Regions from separate parts of the Variovorax sp. efr-133-TYG-130 genome, predicted to be linked through region 4. Evidence: predicted binding sites of a transcription regulator. Region 4 holds the regulator's gene; each other region holds the start of a gene.
What was found. The regulator LexA, encoded in region 4, represses DNA repair genes until DNA is damaged. The targets are predictions, from matches to a motif close to ACTGTATNNNNATACAGT.
Positions count from the first base shown of each region.

Region 1: the regulator LexA is predicted to act here: its motif matches at 2,457-2,474, upstream of imuA (translesion DNA synthesis-associated protein ImuA).
Region 2: the regulator LexA is predicted to act here: its motif matches at 2,353-2,370, upstream of QRN67_RS08985 (ATP-dependent helicase).
Region 3: the regulator LexA is predicted to act here: its motif matches at 1,544-1,561, upstream of recA (recombinase RecA).

Region 1 is NZ_JARVTD010000024.1:43,550-47,755, forward strand. Features, by position in the region: gene QRN67_RS20630 (error-prone DNA polymerase) at 1-319, opposite strand, end outside; gene QRN67_RS20635 (Y-family DNA polymerase) at 312-1,664, opposite strand; gene imuA (translesion DNA synthesis-associated protein ImuA) at 1,633-2,442, opposite strand; gene QRN67_RS20645 (CmcJ/NvfI family oxidoreductase) at 2,617-3,465, shown strand; gene QRN67_RS20650 (2-hydroxychromene-2-carboxylate isomerase) at 3,462-4,067, shown strand; gene QRN67_RS20655 (LysR substrate-binding domain-containing protein) at 4,056-4,206, opposite strand, start outside.
Region 2 is NZ_JARVTD010000007.1:100,148-104,353, reverse strand. Features, by position in the region: gene QRN67_RS09000 (ABC transporter substrate-binding protein) at 1-302, shown strand, start outside; gene QRN67_RS08995 (5'-methylthioadenosine/adenosylhomocysteine nucleosidase) at 420-1,178, shown strand; gene corA (magnesium/cobalt transporter CorA) at 1,171-2,157, opposite strand; gene QRN67_RS08985 (ATP-dependent helicase) at 2,383-4,206, shown strand, end outside.
Region 3 is NZ_JARVTD010000029.1:264,972-269,177, reverse strand. Features, by position in the region: gene recX (recombination regulator RecX) at 1-326, opposite strand, end outside; gene recA (recombinase RecA) at 375-1,481, opposite strand; gene QRN67_RS24110 (MarR family winged helix-turn-helix transcriptional regulator) at 1,626-2,111, shown strand; gene QRN67_RS24105 (response regulator transcription factor) at 2,184-2,858, shown strand; gene QRN67_RS24100 (hypothetical protein) at 2,887-3,630, opposite strand; gene QRN67_RS24095 (sensor histidine kinase) at 3,996-4,206, shown strand, end outside.
Region 4 is NZ_JARVTD010000030.1:5,555-9,760, forward strand. Features, by position in the region: gene adk (adenylate kinase) at 1-45, shown strand, start outside; gene QRN67_RS25275 (asparaginase) at 80-1,042, opposite strand; gene lexA (transcriptional repressor LexA) at 1,116-1,799, shown strand; gene QRN67_RS25285 (hypothetical protein) at 1,929-2,291, shown strand; gene QRN67_RS25290 (D-2-hydroxyacid dehydrogenase family protein) at 2,383-3,390, shown strand; gene QRN67_RS25295 (MFS transporter) at 3,387-4,206, shown strand, end outside.

The DNA of each region.
Region 1 (4,206 bases), on a different contig from region 4:
GGATCTTCGGCTCGTCGGGGTTTTCGCGCTCGTATTCTTCGAGCTTCGCGGGCAGGTCGCGCAAGCCCACATGCGCCCGCACGATGCCGGCCACCGAGCACTCGTCGGTGATCGCCAGCGCCGTGTAGCCGAGCTGATAGGCCCGCTCCACCATCTCCTCGGGCGTGGATGCGCCGCGCTGGAAGCTGAAGTTGGTCAGGCAGTGCAGCTCCGCGTAGTCGGGCAGCGTGAACGCGGGCGGCTTGCGCAGCGGCACTGGCAGCGCATGCACCTTGGCGGGCTGGCGCCTGCTTTCCTGCTTGTCGCTCAGCTCAGGCATAGAACCCCTGCAGGTACCAGCGCACCTCGCCCGAAGAAAAGCGCGCAGCGGGCCGCTCGCGAAAGATCCACACCAGCCCGGCTTCGGGGCTTTCCGCGACGTAGTAGTCGCGCATGGCGGGCTGGCCGCCCTCTTCCTTGTCACCCCACCAGCCTGCCTCTACGCGCTGCGGCCCGACCAGCCTGCTCAGCGTGCCGCGATAGCACGGGCGCTCGCCGTCCATCTCGAGCCGCAGCGGCTCGGGCAGCAGCCACGGCGGATAGATGGCATCGGGCTGCGAGGCGGCGGCCTGCGCCTGCCTGCGCGCCTTGTCGGGCGGGGTTTTGTCCTTGTGCAGCGCGGGCCGCCACGCCTGCTTGCGCTCCGGCCGGTGGTCGGCCTGTGCCGAGGGCACCAGCACCTGCGACGGGCCGAGCCGCACGCTGAGGCGCTCGACCATCTCGTGCAGCCTGTCGCCCTTGCGGTTGTCCTCGGGCAGGAAGCTGGTGCTGGCGCCGGCCCACGGATCGGTCTCCAGCGTGCGCAGCCGCAGCCAGCTCGCGGGCGCCGAGAGCGTGGTGAGCGCGAGTTTTTCGGACATCAGCCGGCGCAGGTGCGCCATGTCCTGCGTGGGCTCGGCCGTGCGCACGGTGACCTGCTGGTGCGGCGGCAGGTTCACGCCGTTGAAGCGCTTGAGGTCGAGCGTCCATTGCAGCTCGAGCGCGCGCGCGCCGCGCTGGCGGGCACGCAGCCACAGCTGCAGCGAGGCCAGCAGCCGGTTGGCCGACCACATGAGTTCGGGCGCGGTTTCGGCCAGCGCGGGCAGTTCGAGCTTCTGCTCGAACACGTCGGGCAGCGTGAGCCAGGCATGGCTTTCGGGGCTCAGGCCCCAGGCGGCATCGAGCGCATCGCGCAGCTCGGCACCGAAGCGCCGCGTGAGCCCGCCGCGCGGCAGCGCAGCCACGTCGCCCCAGGTGCGGCAACCGAGGCGCGCGAGCAGGTCGAGGTGCGCGCGCGCCGCGCTCAGGGTGTCGAGCGGCAGGCCGGCGGGCACGTCTTGCGGCCGCTTCTCTTCGCGCGCGAACAGCCGCAGCCGCGCCAGCGCGATGAGGCTGGTGGCGCCCTGCGTACCCAGCATGCGCGCGTCGGGCGCGGGGTTGTCGGCCAGCAGCAGGCGCATCAGCTGCAGCCGGCCGCCCCAGAGGCGTTCACAGGCCGAGACCTCGAGCATCAGCGCTTCGTCCTGCCAGGCGACGTGGGGCGTGTAGCGCAGCGCCCACCAGCCGAGAGCCTCGGGCGTGGGCAGGACCGGGCCCTCGGGCGTGCCGGCGTCGTCAAGTAGCCACCGCAAGGCGATCCAGTGCACCTGGGCCTCCTTTCCACGCGTCGATGCGCACCACCTTGGCGGAGGTTGACGTCTCGCCGGCTTCCACCACGGTGCCTTGCTGCTGCAGCCGCAGCTTGCGGCGCACCCGGGCGGCGGCCAGCAGCGCGGCCATGCGCTCGTTGCGCGCGGGCAGCATGACCGGCGAGGCCAGCGGCGGCCCGCGGCGCTTGAGGATGTGCAGCGCGATCTGCGAAGCATCGGCCTCGCAGCGGTCGGTGCGAAGGCGCAGCCGCGCGGGCGAAGCCGACAACGCGACCGAGTCGGGCCGGCACACGAACAGCAGCAGTTCATGCTGCGCCGCCGCCAGTTGCAGCCGCCGCAGTTCGGCCACCCGCGCCTGCGGCAGCCACGCCACCACGACCGCCACGTCGGCGCAGCGCAGCGCCTGCTCGCAGGCCCACAGCCGCGCGGCCGGTGCCTCGCTGCGCACCCACATCAGCGCTTCTACCGGCAGCCCCTGCGCCGCGAGCGACGGCCCGCAGGGCTCGAAGGGCGGACCGACCAGCACCACCGGCCCGCCGCGCGCCTGCACCGCCTGCGCCAGCGCCGGCAGCAGCAGCCGCCAGACATGGGCTTCGGGCGCGGCCTGCAGTAGTTCCGTCATCGCGCCGACCGGCCATCCGCCGCCCGGCAACTCCGCGTCGAGCGCGGCATGGCCGGTCGCGACGACCTGGGCGTCGGCCAGGCCGAGTTCGTCGGCATGCCAGACGCCGCGGCCCGCGGCAGCGGAAAAGGAATCGAGGAAAGGAAGGCCCATGGCGAAGACTGTTAACTGTATTTTTATACAGTATTCCATGGGCTGCGGGAAAAAAGCTGTTTTTCTTCGTCACGGGGATTTTCATATTCCCGCTGCTCATGCGAAGACGCCCAGAAGTCGTTTGAGCCGGGGCTGCCGCTTCGCTCCAATGGAGCCGTCCAACAGGAGCACCGCATGACCACCCCCAGCACAGCCGTCACAGCCGTCACCGCAGGCCTGAACTACCTCCAGCCGTCCGCCCTGCGCCCCGTCAGCTACACCTTCCAGCCGCCGCCCGACACGCCCTGGGAAAGCGGCAGCTACGAACTGCGCCCCATGCCCATCGCGGATGCACGCGCAGCCGCAGCGCCACCCGACATCGAGCGCGAAGGCTTCGTGCTGCGCGACGCGCCCACGGCCGTGCGCGACTTCCTCGACGACGCGGAGGTCACGGCCATCTACCACCGCGAGGTGGCCGAACTGGCACTGGCCGTCACGGGCGGCACGCGTGCCCATGTCTTCGACCACCTGGTGCGCAGGCGCGAAGCCGACCGCGCCGCCCTGAGCTTCGGCCGCCGCGCGACCGACGGCCTGGCCGCCGCCAACGGCCGCATCCACAACGACTACACCGAGGAATCTGGCCGTCGCCGGCTGTCCCTGGTGCTGCCCGACCCCGAGGAAGCCGCGGCCGTGCGGCGCTATTGCATCGTCAATGTCTGGCGTTCGATAAGAGGGCCGGTGCTCGACACGCCGCTCGCCGTGTGCGATGCCCGCTCGGTGATGGCCCGGGACCTGGTCGACGCCGAGGTGCGCTATCCGCGCCGCACCGGCGAGATCTACCTCGCGACGCATTCGCCCTCGCACCGCTGGTCTTACTTTTCCGCGATGGACCGGCACGAGGCGCTGGTGTTCAAGCAGTACGACTCGCAGCTCAGCGGCGTCTCTCGCTACACGCCGCATGCCGCCTTCGACCACCCCGAGGCGCCCGCCGACGCGCCGCTGCGCGAGAGCATCGAGGCCCGCTGCCTGGTGGTGTTCGAATGAACACGCTCGACTTCTGGTTCGACTTCGGCAGCAACTACAGCTACCTCAGCGTGATGCGCTTGGAGCAGGAGGCGGCCGCGCACGGCATCGGCATCCGCTGGCAGCCCTTCCTGCTGGGGCCGATCTTCCGCTCCTTCGGCTGGGAGACGTCACCCTTCGTTTTGCAGAAGGAGAAAGGCGACTACACGTGGAAGGACATGGCCCGCCAGTGCCGCAAGCATGGCCTGCCGTGGCGGCAGCCAACGCGCTTTCCGCGCCCGGCCGTGCTGCCGCTGCGCATTGCGCTGGTGGGTGCCGCGCAGCCGTGGATGGGCGAGTTCTGCCGCCGCACGATGACGATGAACTTCGCCGAAGACCGCGACATCGATTCGCCGCAGGCCATGCGCGACCTGCTCGCCGGACTGGGTCTGCCGGCGCACCGCATCCTCGAAGAAGCGCTTTCCGACGCCAACAAGCTGCGGCTGCGGCGCCAGACCGAGACGGCCGCGGAGAAAGGCATCTTCGGCGCGCCGACCTTCTTTGCCGGCAGCGAGATGTTCTGGGGCAACGACCGCCTCGACGAGGCGATCGCGTATTGCAAGGCGATGCCCTCAGTGCCCTGACGACTGCCGGGCCTCGTCCATCAGCCATTCGGCCACGTGGCGCACGTCTTCGCGCGGTGCCTCGTCGGCGTGGATCAGCCAGTAGGCATGGCCTGAAGGCTGCGCCGGCGCGGGTGCGGCCACGCGCACCAGCCGCCGG
Region 2 (4,206 bases), on a different contig from region 4:
GCGATCCGGACAACTTCCTCTACACGCTGCTGGGCTGCGCATCGGCCAAGTCGGCCAGCGGCAGCAACATCTCGAAGTTCTGCTACCAGCCTTACGAAGACCTCGTGGTGAAGGCCAAGAGCGCGACCAAGCAGGCCGACCGCGATGCGCTCTACAAGAAGGCCCAGGTCATCTTCAAGGAGCAGGCGCCGTGGTTCACCATCGCCCATGCGGTGCAGTTGAAGCCGGTGCGCAAGGAAGTGGTCGACTTCAAGCTGAGCCCATTCGGGCGCCACACTTTCTATGGTGTGGATATCAAGTAACCCCCCACGCTGCTGGGGGCAACACCTGCGGCCCGGCAGAGCCGGTTCCGCGGTGTTCCTGGAAAGAGAAATGTCTTGAGTTCTTTGCCGCGCGCGCCTGTCGCCATCGTCGCTGCCATGCACGAGGAACTGAGTGCCCTGCTTGCGCAGATGCCCGACGAGCAGCGTGTGCGCGTGGCCGGCCGCGACTTCTGGGTGGGCCATCTGCAGGGCCAGCCGGTGGTGGCGGTGCTGTCGCGCATCGGCAAGGTCGCGGCGGCGGTGACGGCCACGGTGCTGATCGAGCGCTTCGGCGTGCGGGCCATCGTGTTCACCGGCGTGGCGGGTGGATTGGCGCCGGGCGTGAAGGTGGGCGACGTGGTCGTGGCCACCGAACTGCTGCAGCACGACATGGACGCCTCGCCGCTTTTCCCGAAGCACGAGGTGCCGCTGATGGGCATGGCGCGCTTCGCGGCCGATGCTGCCATCGGCAACGCTCTGGCGGCCGTGGCGGCCGACGTGCTGCGCGACCCCGTGGCCTTGGTCGGCCAGCAGGCCGTGGATGAATTCAGCCTCCGGCAGCCCGGGGTGCATCGCGGCCTGCTGGTGAGCGGCGACCGCTTCGTCTCCACCACCGCGGAGAGCGAGGCCTTGCAGCGCGAGCTGCCCGATGCGCTCGCGGTCGAGATGGAAGGCGCTGCGATGGCGCAGGTGTGTCAAGACTACGGCGTGCCGTTTGCCGCGATGCGCACGATTTCGGACCGCGCCGACGATGCCGCGCATGGCGACTTCGCGCGCTTCGTGGTGGAGGTGGCGAGCCGCTACAGCCTCGCGCTGGTGGGCGCGTGGCTGGCCACGCTGCCCGCGCAAGACGCGGGTAGTGGCGCGGCTACTTGAGCCAGCCGCGCCGGCGGAAGTACCACATCGGCACCAGCGCGCTGGCCGCCATCAGCACGATGGCATACGGATAGCCCATGGCCCAGTCGAGCTCCGGCATGAACTTGAAGTTCATGCCGTAGATGCTGGCGATCAGCGTGGGCGGCAGCAGCGCCACGCTGGCCACCGAGAAGATCTTGATGGTCTTGTTCTGGTTGATGTTGATGAAACCGACGGTCGCATCCATCAGGAAGTTGATCTTGTCGAACAGGAAGGCCGTGTGGTTGTCCAGCGACTCGATGTCGCGCAGGATCTGGCGCGCCTCTTCGAACTGCTCGGCGTTGAGCATCTTGCTGCGCATCATGAAGCTGACCGCGCGGCGCGTGTCCATCACGTTGCGGCGGATGCGGCCGTTCAAGTCTTCCTGCCGCGCGATGGCGCCGAGCACCTCGCCGGCCAGCTCGTCGCTCACGTTGCCCGAGAGCACTTTCTTGCCGGCCACTTCGAGCTCGTCGTAGATGTTCTCCAGCGTGTCGGCCGAATACTCGGCGTCGGCGTCGAACAGCTTGAGCATCACTTCCTTGGCGTCCTCGATCAGCCCCGGTGCGCGGCGCGCGCGCATGCGCAGCAGGCGGAACACGGGCACGTCCTCGTCGTGGATCGAGAACAGCACGCCGCGGCTGCGCAGGTCGGTGTTGTGCTGGTTCAGGATGAAAGCGACGCGCACGGTGCGCGGGTTCTCGTCGTCGTCGATCAGGAAGTCGGAGCGGATGTGCAGCTCGCCGTTGTCTTCCTCGTAGAAGCGGGCGGATTCCTCGATGTCCTCGTCCATCGCGTCTTCGGGGATGGACAGGCCGTAGTACTGCTTGATCCAGCGCTTCTCTTCGAGCGTGGGCGATTCGAGGTCGACCCAGATCGGCTGGAACTTGGAAAGCTCTTCGAGCGCCTCGATCTCTTCCTGGACGAGGCGGCCGTTGGCGAGCGTAAAGATGTTGAGCATTGGCTCACTCCCGGGGGTGACTGGACGATGGGCGAGGGAGGGGCGCTTTCAATTCCCGGGCCCGACGTGCGTGAGGAAAACGCGTCAGTGAAAGGGAGTTGAAAGCTGCCGAGACGGGGCGGTTTCCATGGGAAGAGTCTCCGGTTGCAGCGAGGCGCGATTATGTCACCGGCCACATGGCAGCAAGGTGGCTGGACTGGACGGGCATACAGTAAAGTCGTGCCCATGCAGACCGCTGCGCTCCCCGTTCTTTCCACCGCCCCGAAGACCCAGGCCGAGCGCCTGGCCGCCGCGCTGGCCACGCTCAACGACGCGCAGCGCGCGGCGGTCGAGCACGGGGTGGGAGCGGCGATTGCCGAGCGCGACGAGCGGCCGCTGCTCGTCATCGCCGGCGCAGGGTCGGGCAAGACCAGCACGCTGGCGCACCGCGTGGCACACCTCATTGCCGGCGGGGTGGATCCGCAGCGCCTGCTGCTGCTGACCTTCTCGCGCCGCGCCGCGCAGGAAATGGGGCGGCGCGCCGGCCAGGTGCTGGCGAAGGTGCTGGGCCTGAAGTCGGAGGCGCCGCCTTCGCTGCCGTGGGCAGGCACCTTCCACGGCATCGGCGCGCGGCTGCTGCGCGAGTACGCCGCGCAGATCGGGCTGGACGAGAACTTCACCATCCACGACCGCGGCGACGCCGAAGACCTGATGGGGCTGGCGCGCCACGAGCTGGGCCTGTCTTCCACCGTCAACCGCTTTCCGCGCAAGGGCACCTGCCTGTCGATCTACTCGCGCTGCGTGAACACGCGCGCGCCGCTGGCCGAGGTGCTGCGGGAGTCGTTCCCGTGGTGCGGCGAATGGGAGGCCGAGCTGAAGAAGCTGTTCGGCGCCTACGTCGAGGCCAAGCAGCAGCAGAACGTGCTCGACTACGACGACCTGCTGCTCTACTGGGCCGGCATGGTCGCCGAGCCCGCGCTGGCCGCGCACGTCGGCGCGCGCTTCGACCATGTGCTGGTCGACGAGTACCAGGACACCAACTTGCTGCAGGCCTCGATCCTGCTGGCGCTCAAACCCGACGGGCGCGGCGTGACGGTGGTGGGGGACGACGCGCAGTCGATCTATTCGTTCAGGGGCGCCACGGTGCGCAACATCCTCGACTTCCCGTCGCAGTTCACGCAGGACGCACGCGTGGTCACGCTGGAGCGCAACTACCGCTCGACGCAGCCGATCCTCGACGCCTCGAACCGCGTCATCGCGCAAGCAGCCGAGCGGCACGCCAAGACGCTGTGGACCGACAAGCCATCGGCCGGCAAGCCGCTGCTGGTGCTCGTGCCCGACGAGGCGGAGCAGGCGCGCTGGGTGGCCGACAAGGTGCTGGCGCACCGCGAGGGCGGGCTGGCGCTGAAGTCGCAGGCGGTGCTGTTTCGCACCTCGTCGCACAGCGCGGCGCTCGAGCTCGAGCTGGCGCGGCGCAACATTCCGTTCGTGAAGTTCGGCGGGCTCAAGTTTCTCGAGGCCTCGCATGTGAAGGACCTGCTCGCGGTGCTGCGTTTCGCGCAGAACCCGCGCGGCCGCATGGCGGGCTTTCGCGTGACGCAGCTGATCCCGGGCATCGGGCCCGTCACCGGCACGCGGCTGCTCGACGCGATGGACCAGGCCGCCGATCCGGTGGCCGCAGTGCGCGACTTCGTGCCGCCTTCCGCGGCGCGCGAGCAATGGGCCGATTTCGCCAAGGCCTACGAGGCGCTGCGCTCTCCTGCGCTCGCATGGCCGGCCGACGTGGAGGTGGCGATGGCCTGGTACCAGCCGCACCTGGAGCGGCTGTACGAGGACACCTCGGGCGTGCGGCGCGCCGACGTCGAGCAGCTCGCGCGGCTGGCCGCCGGCTACGCGTCGCGCGAACGCTTCCTGACCGAACTGACGCTCGATCCGCCCGAGGCCACCAGCGACCGCCCGGGTCCGCCGCTGCTCGACGAGGACTACCTGATCCTCTCGACCATCCATTCGGCCAAGGGGCAGGAGTGGAACTCGGTGCATGTGATCAACGTGGTCGACGGCTGCCTGCCG
Region 3 (4,206 bases), on a different contig from region 4:
CGCCAGAGGGCGGTGGCGCGCTCCACCTCGGTTTCCTGCAGGCCGGCCACCGCTTCGGCGATGGCCTCGGGCGCGATGCCCTTGGCCTGCAGTTCCTGCTTCACCCGCAGCGCGCCGGAGCGGGCCGCCCGCTGGTTGAGCACCGAGGCCACCACGCGCGGCTCGCTGATGAAGTCCTTGGCGGCCAGTTCGTCGAGCGCCTTGGCCAGCGTGCCGGGCTCTTCTTCATGCTTGGCGAGCTTGCGCTCCAGCTCCAGGCGCGAATGCTCGCGCTGGCTCAGCAGGCGCAGTGCGCGGCCTTTGAGGGACGGGGCGTCGAATGCCATGCGGGAACCGCTCGCGCGGCCCGGCAGGGGACCGCGCTCGGGGGCTTGTTACTCGCCCTTGTCCGCCTTCTCGGCCTTGGCGGCCTTCTGCGGCTTCTCGGGCGTGGAGCCGGCATCGGCTGCCAGCAGCGGAATGCCCAGCGACTCGCGCACCTTGTTCTCGATCTCGCGCGACAGCTCGGGGTTCTCGCGCAGGAACTCGCGGGCGTTGTCGCGGCCCTGGCCGATCTTCTCGCCGTTGTAGGCGTACCAGGCGCCCGACTTGTCGACGATCTTGGCGGTCACGCCCATGTCGATGATCTCGCCTTCGCGGCTGATGCCTTCGCCGAACAGGATGTCGAACTCCGCCGTCTTGAACGGGGGCGAGACCTTGTTCTTCACCACCTTCACCTTGGTTTCGTTGCCGATGGCCTCGTCGCCCTTCTTGATGGTGCCGATGCGGCGGATGTCCAGGCGCACCGAGGCGTAGAACTTCAGCGCGTTGCCGCCGGTGGTGGTTTCGGGCGAACCGAACATCACGCCGATCTTCATGCGGATCTGGTTGATGAAGATGACCATGCAGTTGGTCTTCTTGATGGTGGCGGTGAGCTTGCGCAGCGCCTGGCTCATCAGGCGGGCCTGCAGGCCGGGCAGCGAGTCGCCCATCTCGCCTTCGATTTCGGCCTTGGGCGTGAGCGCGGCGACCGAGTCGACCACGATCAGGTCGACGGCGCCCGAGCGCACCAGCGAATCGACGATTTCGAGGGCCTGTTCGCCGGTGTCGGGCTGGCTGATCAGCAGGTCGGACAGGTTGACGCCGAGCTTCTGGGCGTATTGCACGTCGAGGGCGTGTTCTGCGTCGACGAAGGCGCAGGTGCCGGCCTGCTTCTGCATGGCGGCGATGACCTGCAGCGTGAGCGTGGTCTTGCCCGAGGATTCAGGGCCGTAGATTTCGATGACGCGGCCGCGCGGCAGGCCGCCGACGCCCAGCGCGATGTCCAGGCCCAGCGAGCCGGTGGAGACCACCTGGATGTCTTCCAGCGCCTCGCCTTCGCCGAGCCGCATGATCGTGCCCTTGCCGAACTGCTTTTCGATCTGGGCCAGCGCGGCTTGCAGCGCCTTGGCTTTTTCACTGTTGGCGACCGAGATGCTTGCGCCCTTGACGACTGCGTCCATGTGGAAACTCCTTGAATATCAACGGTTTGTGTCTGGTTTCACCCATCTGCTTTTAACCACAGGCTGGATGCTTGAACAGTAGTGTAGGGGCTGATGCCGCTGCGTAAACCTGTTTTTTGGTCAGTTTGCTTTACCATTTGGCACATGAGCGAAACCGCCTTTCCGACCGATCCCGACGCCTGGCGGCAGACCCACCTGGGCCGCCTGCTGGGCCACGCCATGCGCCGTTTCGACGAGCGCGTGCTGGAGCTGATGGCGCACGACGTCGACGTGCCGCTGGCGTTGTCGAACCTCGCGGCGCGCGCGCAGGTGAGCGCGGCGCACATCCACATCACCCGGCACCTGGCGCGCGAGGGCTCGCGCCTCACCGAGCTGGCCGAGCGCGCCGGCATGACCAAGCAGGCGATGGGCGCCCTGGTGGACCAGTGCGAGGCCTGGGGCCTGGTCACGCGCGGCCCCGATCCGCTCGACGCGCGGGCCCGGCGCGTGCTGTTCACGGCCGACGGGCTGGCCTGGCTCGACGCCTTCCACGGCGCGGTGACGCAGGCCGAGCGCGAGTTCCGCAGCAGCGTGGGCGACGACATCGCCACCGTGGTAACCATCGGACTGGAAGCCTATACAGCGGGCTAGACTTCGAGGCAGAGACAAACGTCGACGGCGCCGCCGGGCGCCCGACACCCAAACAGGCCGGAGGTGGCGCATATGCGGATTCTGATTGCCGAAGACGACCAGGTGCTGGCCGATGCCCTGCTGCGCAGCCTGCGCACCTCGGGCGCGGCGGTCGACCACGTGGCCAACGGCTCGCAGGCCGACACCGCGCTCATGACCCATGACGAGTTCGACCTGCTGATCCTCGACCTCGGGCTGCCCAGCCTGCACGGCATCGAGATCCTCAAGCGCCTGCGCGCGCGCGGCTCGCAGCTGCCGGTGCTGGTGCTCACGGCGGCCGACAGCGTGGAAGAGCGCGTCAAGGGCCTGGACAACGGCGCCGACGACTACATGGCCAAGCCCTTCAGCCTGCAGGAACTCGAGGCCCGCGTGCGCGCCCTCACGCGCCGCGGCATGGGCACCACCAGCAACGCGATCCGCCACGGCCCGCTGGTGTACGACCAGGCCGGCCGCGTGGCCACCATCGACGGCAAGATGATCGAGCTGTCGGCGCGCGAACTCGGCCTGCTCGAAGTGCTGCTGCAGCGCGCCGGCCGGCTGGTGAGCAAGGACCAGCTGGTCGACCGCCTCTGCGAATGGGGCGAGGAGGTGAGCCTCAACGCGATCGAGGTGTACATCCACCGGCTGCGCAAAAAGATCGAGAAGGGCCCGGTGCGCATCGCCACGGTACGCGGGCTGGGCTACTGCCTCGAGAAGATCCAGAACTGACAGAGGCCTCAGTCCACGCACCGGCCCGCTACGGCTGCTTGCGCAGGCCAGCCGACAGCGTGGCGCCATCGCTGGTACGGATCAGGAACATGATGTTGCGGAAGAAGCCGTTGCTGTCGAAGTTGCCGGCGGGCACAAGGCCGATGGCGGCCGGGCCCTTGTAGGGAAGATCGGTCCTGAGCTTGCAGGCGTCCTTGGCATCGGTGGCGGCGTTGACCGCACTCATGGCGAGACCGTACATGTTCTTGCTCGTGCCGGGCTGCGCCTGCGCGATCGTGCCCGAAATGCTGCAGGTGCCGATCTGCAAGCCGACCGTCTTGCCGGTGAATGCCCCCTTGTCGTCGACCTCGATCGTGACGCTGATGCCGAAGGTCGTATCCGTGTTGGCCCACTTGCCGACCACGCTGTCCTGCGACACCGCGAGCGCGTTCTCCGCGGCATAGCCCAGCGGCCCGAATTTCGACGGTTCACGCGAGCCGTGGGCATAGGTTCCGCTTATCGACTTCTTCGACACGAAAGTGCCGGAGCCCGTCACGGGCGAGGCGTCGATGAAGTAGTACAGCGTGTCGGGGTTGAAGGACCAGTCGAGTCCCGAAACCTTGATCGATCCCCACAGCGTGCCGACGACGAACTTGGCGGCCACGGAGCCGTCGGCACCGACAAAGCCGAGGTCGAGCAGCGAGCCGTATATGCCTTCGCTGTCGTTGCCCACTGCGGCGGTCGAGCCGGGTTGAGGCGCGCTCAGCGACGGCAGCGGTTCGCTGCCCTGCACGGGATCACGGTTCGCTGCAGGTGCGGGCGCAGGCGCGGGTGCCGGCGACGGTGCGGGTGCGGGTGCAGGCGAGCTCGATGGCAGTGGCAGCAACGGCATCCCCCCGCCGCCCCCGCTGCCGCCTCCTCCACATGCCGTGATCCCCACTCCCGTGGCAAGCACGGTCGCAGCAACCCAGAACGGCCTTGGGCAGCCGCCCGGTGACTTGGTCTTCATGATTCACTCCCTGAGATTTTTTCGAATTGCAGAAACTGCGTGCAGAGACTACAACCGAGCACCGCGCAAACTTCAGCATCCCGTTTTGTTGCAATGGCACTAAATCACGCTCGTCGTGGATTTCTTGAGCCTCATCAGGAACTTCACACTTGAAATTATTTCAGCGCGCGCAGCGCTCGCTGTTCGGCGAGATCCTCGACTGGATGCTCACGCCGCTGCTGCTGCTGGTGCCGGTGAGCATCGGCGTCACCTGGCTGGTGGCACAAGGCATCGCCAACGCGCCCTTCGACCGCGCGCTCGAGCACAACGTGAAGGCGCTGGCCGAGCTGGTGACGGTGAAGGAAGGGCACACGCAGTTCG
Region 4 (4,206 bases):
GTCGATGAAATCACCCAGCGCGCACTCGCAGCGCTGAGCAGCTGATTGCCGGCCGCCCTCCGTCAGGGCGGCCACCACCTCACCCGAGCAACTCGAGCATCAGCGCGATGCGCGCCTTCACCGGCGTGAGCGTGCCCGCTTCCCGCAGGCGGTCATCGGCTTTCGGCAGGATGCGGCCGTTCATGCAGCGCGTCGCGCGAACCACCGCCACGCCCGCCTCCTGCGCCTTCAGCGCAGCCGCTTCGAGCGCTTGATGCAGCGTGCCGTTGCCGGTGGCGGCCAGCACCAGTCCACGGACCGGTTCGGCGTTGCCGGGCTGCAGCAGCGCCTCGACGACCGCACCGCTCGCGCCGGCATGGCTCATGACGATCTCCACGCGAGGCCAATGGACCGCGGCCGCCTCGAAGATCTTCGAAGCCGGCAGCGCCCCGCCCTCGGGCCACGCCCTCACGCGGCGCACTTCACCTTCTTCAACATAGCCAACCACGCCTGCATCGCCTGATGCGAAGGCATCGAGCCTGTAGGTGTGCACTTTCTGGACGTCGGCGCCACTGTGCATCGCGCCGGCGCACACCACGGTCACCCCCTTCGCACCCGCTGCCAGAACCACGCCGATGGCATCGCGCACGTTCTGCGGACCATCGGGCGACAGTGCGCTCGCCGGGCGCATGGCACAGGTCAGCACCACAGGCTTCACGCACGCCAGTACCGAATGCAGGAAGAAGGCCGTCTCCTCCAGCGTGTCGGTGCCGTGCGTGATCACCACGCCCGCCACGTCGGGCTCGGCCAGCCAGTGCGCGCAGCGCTGCGCGAGCTTTTGCCAGGTCTCGAGGGACATGTCCTTGCTGTCCAGTTGCGCGACCTGCTCCGCCACCAGCGTCACGCCCCGGGGCGCCTCGATCCCGCCCAGAAGGTCCGCTACGCCTACCTGCCCGGCCGTGTAGCCGATGTTGTCGCCGCTGCTGGCGGCCTTGCCGGCAATGGTGCCGCCGGTGCCCAGCACGACCACGCGGCGCAGTTCAGGCGAGGGGAAATCAGGCATGTCTTGTCAACTTTTTAAAACTGGTTAAAAATACAGGTACTGGATATCTAGCCAGTGCCGCAAGGAACCACATATGCAGTTCGCCGTGAAGCTTACAGCCCGCCAGCAGCAGATCCTGGACTTGATCCAGAGCGCCATCGCCCGAACCGGCGCGCCACCCACGCGCGCCGAAATCGCCAATGAACTCGGGTTCAAGTCGGCCAACGCGGCCGAAGAGCACCTGCAGGCATTGGCCCGCAAGGGTGTCATCGAACTCGTCAGCGGCACCTCGCGAGGCATCCGCCTCAAGGGCGACGCCCTGCGCTCGCTGAACGAAACGCGTCACCGCGAGGGCGGCCAGTTCTCGCTCACGCTGCCCGGCATGGCGCAACTGGCGCTGCCGCTCATCGGCCGCGTCGCCGCGGGCTCGCCCATCCTGGCGCAAGAGCACGTCGACCAGACCTACTACGTCGAGAACACACTGTTCCAGCGCCAGCCCGACTACCTGCTCAAGGTACGCGGCATGTCCATGCGCGACGCCGGCATCATGGACGGCGACCTGCTCGCCGTGCAGGCCACCAAGGAAGCGCGCAACGGCCAGATCGTGGTGGCGCGCCTGGGCGACGAGGTCACCGTCAAGCGCCTGAAGCGCAACAAGCAGGTCATCGAGCTGCACGCCGAGAACCCCGACTACCCGACCATCATCGTCCAGCCCGGCGAGCCCTTCGAGATCGAAGGCCTCGCCGTGGGCCTCATCCGCAACACCATGCTGATGTAGGCCTGCTGGCAGCAGCACTCACCCGGCCGCGACAGGTGGCGGGCGTATGGCGCGAAGTCGCCATCACCCTGTCGCGGCCGATTCAAGAAATCCTGCCTGTGTTCAACCTCATACTTTTTTGGAGTTCACATGGGAATCGCCCTCCTCGCCATCGCTGATTTCTGGATGCCGCTGCAATCGCTCGCCAACCGTTTGATTCCGGCACGCCGCCCCCATCCCCACACCCCGCTCGACCACAGCGAGAGTTCCGCCGGCCTGCGCTATGTCGCGGTGCGTCCGTCTTGCGGCGCGACGCCACCGGCGGCCGCAGCCACCGCGCCGGCGCGCCCGTTGCGCGTGGTGCGTGTGGTCGACGGAAAGGGCCAGCAGCGCAGCAACCGTGTCGTGATCTCCGGCCGCATGGACGACGTGTGCGCGGAGCTCGACCGTCTGGCGGCCCTCGAAGCGGCCGAAGCCATGGTCACCGCGCCCCGCTCCACACGCCTGCACTGAGGCGCGGCCCCCCTGGGAGAGCCCGTCGGCAGTGGGTATCCAAACGTTCGGGGGTGCGACATCCCAATGCTGCGAGGCACAATGGCACGCCATGAATATTGTGATCCTCGACGACTATCAGGACGCCGTGCGCAAATTGCGCTGCGCCGCCAAGCTGGACGCGTACGCAGCCAAGGTCTACACCAACACGGTCAAGGGCATCGGGCAACTCTCGGTTCGCCTCAAGGACGCCGACGTGATCGTGCTGATTCGCGAGCGCACACAGATCTCCCGGCAGCTCATCGAGAAGCTGCCCAAGCTCAAGCTCATTTCGCAAACGGGTCGCGTCGCGGGCCACATCGACGTGGCGGCCTGCACCGAGCGCGGTATCGCCGTGGCGGAAGGCTCCGGCTCCCCCCAGGCACCTGCCGAGCTCACCTGGGCGCTCATCATGGCCGCCATGCGCCGGCTGCCGCAATACATCAGCAACCTCAAGCACGGGGCGTGGCAGCAATCGGGCCTCAAGTCGGCCTCGATGCCGCCCAACTTCGGGCTGGGCTCGGTGCTCAAGGGCAAGACGCTCTGCATCTGGGGCTACGGCCGCATCGGCCAGCTGGTCGCGCGCTACGGGCAGGCCTTCGGCATGCAGGTCGTGATCTGGGGGCGTGAAGCCAGCTGCGCCAAGGCCCGCTCCGACGGCTTCCAGGTGGCGCAGAACCGCCAGGAGTTCTTCGCAGCCGCCGACGTGCTGTCGGTCCACCTGCGGCTCAATGACGAAACCAACGGTCTCATCACGCTCGAGGATCTCTCGCGCATGAAGCCGACGGCGCTGTTCGTCAACACCTCGCGTGCCGAGCTGGTCGAGGCCGACGCGCTGCTCGCGGCGCTCAACCGTGGCCGCCCCGGGCTGGCCGCCATCGACGTGTTCGAGAGCGAGCCGCCGCTGCAGGGCCACGCACTGCTGCGGCTGGAGAACTGCATCTGCACACCGCACATCGGCTATGTCGAGCAGGAGAGCTACGAGAGCTACTTCGGCCAGGCCTTCGACAACGTCGTGAGCTACATCAACGGCAATCCCACGAACATCGTGAATCCGGGCGCGCTGCAGGTTCGCCGGTGAGCCGGCCCGCGCCCAAGGGTGCGCTCTGGGCGCTGCTGGTCGGCAACTTCGTGATCGGCACGGGCGTGATGGTCGTGCCCGGCACGCTCAATGAAATCAGCGCTTCGCTGGCCATTTCGGTCGCCACCGCGGGCCAGTTGATCACCGCCGCGGCGGCGGTGATGTGCATCGGCGCGCCGCTGCTGGCCGCCGCCGTCGCGGGGTGGGACCGCCGCCAGCTGCTCGCGCTCACCCTGCTCTGGTATGCGGCGGGCCACGCTCTCGCGGCGCTCATGCCGAGCTTCGGCGCGCTGCTGCCGGTACGCATGCTCACGGTGATCGCGCCGGCCATCTTCACGCCCCAGGCCGCAGCCTGCGCCGGCCTGCTGGTACCGCCCGAGCAGCGCGGGCGCGCCGTCACCTTCGTGTTCCTGGGCTGGTCGATGGCCTCGGTGATGGGCCTGCCCATCGGCGCGCTGATCGGCGGGCACCTGGGCTGGCGCATGGCCTTCGTGGCGGTTGCGCTGCTCAGCGTCGTGAGCGCGGCATCGATCTGGCTCACGCTGCCCGCCGGCATTCGCCCGGCGGCACTCACCGCCGCCGCCTGGTCGCGCGTGCTGCGCAGTCCGGTGCTGATGGGCATCGTGGCGGTGACGGCGCTGCAGGGTGCCGGGCAGTTCGTGCTGTTCAGCTATTTCGGCCCCATCCTCAAGCAGAGCTTCGGCGCGGACGCCACCACGCTGAGCGTGATGTGGGCCCTGTTCGGCGCCTGCGGGCTCATCGGCAACATGGTGGTCAGCCGCTTCATAGACCGCGTCGGGGCCGGGCGCATGGTGC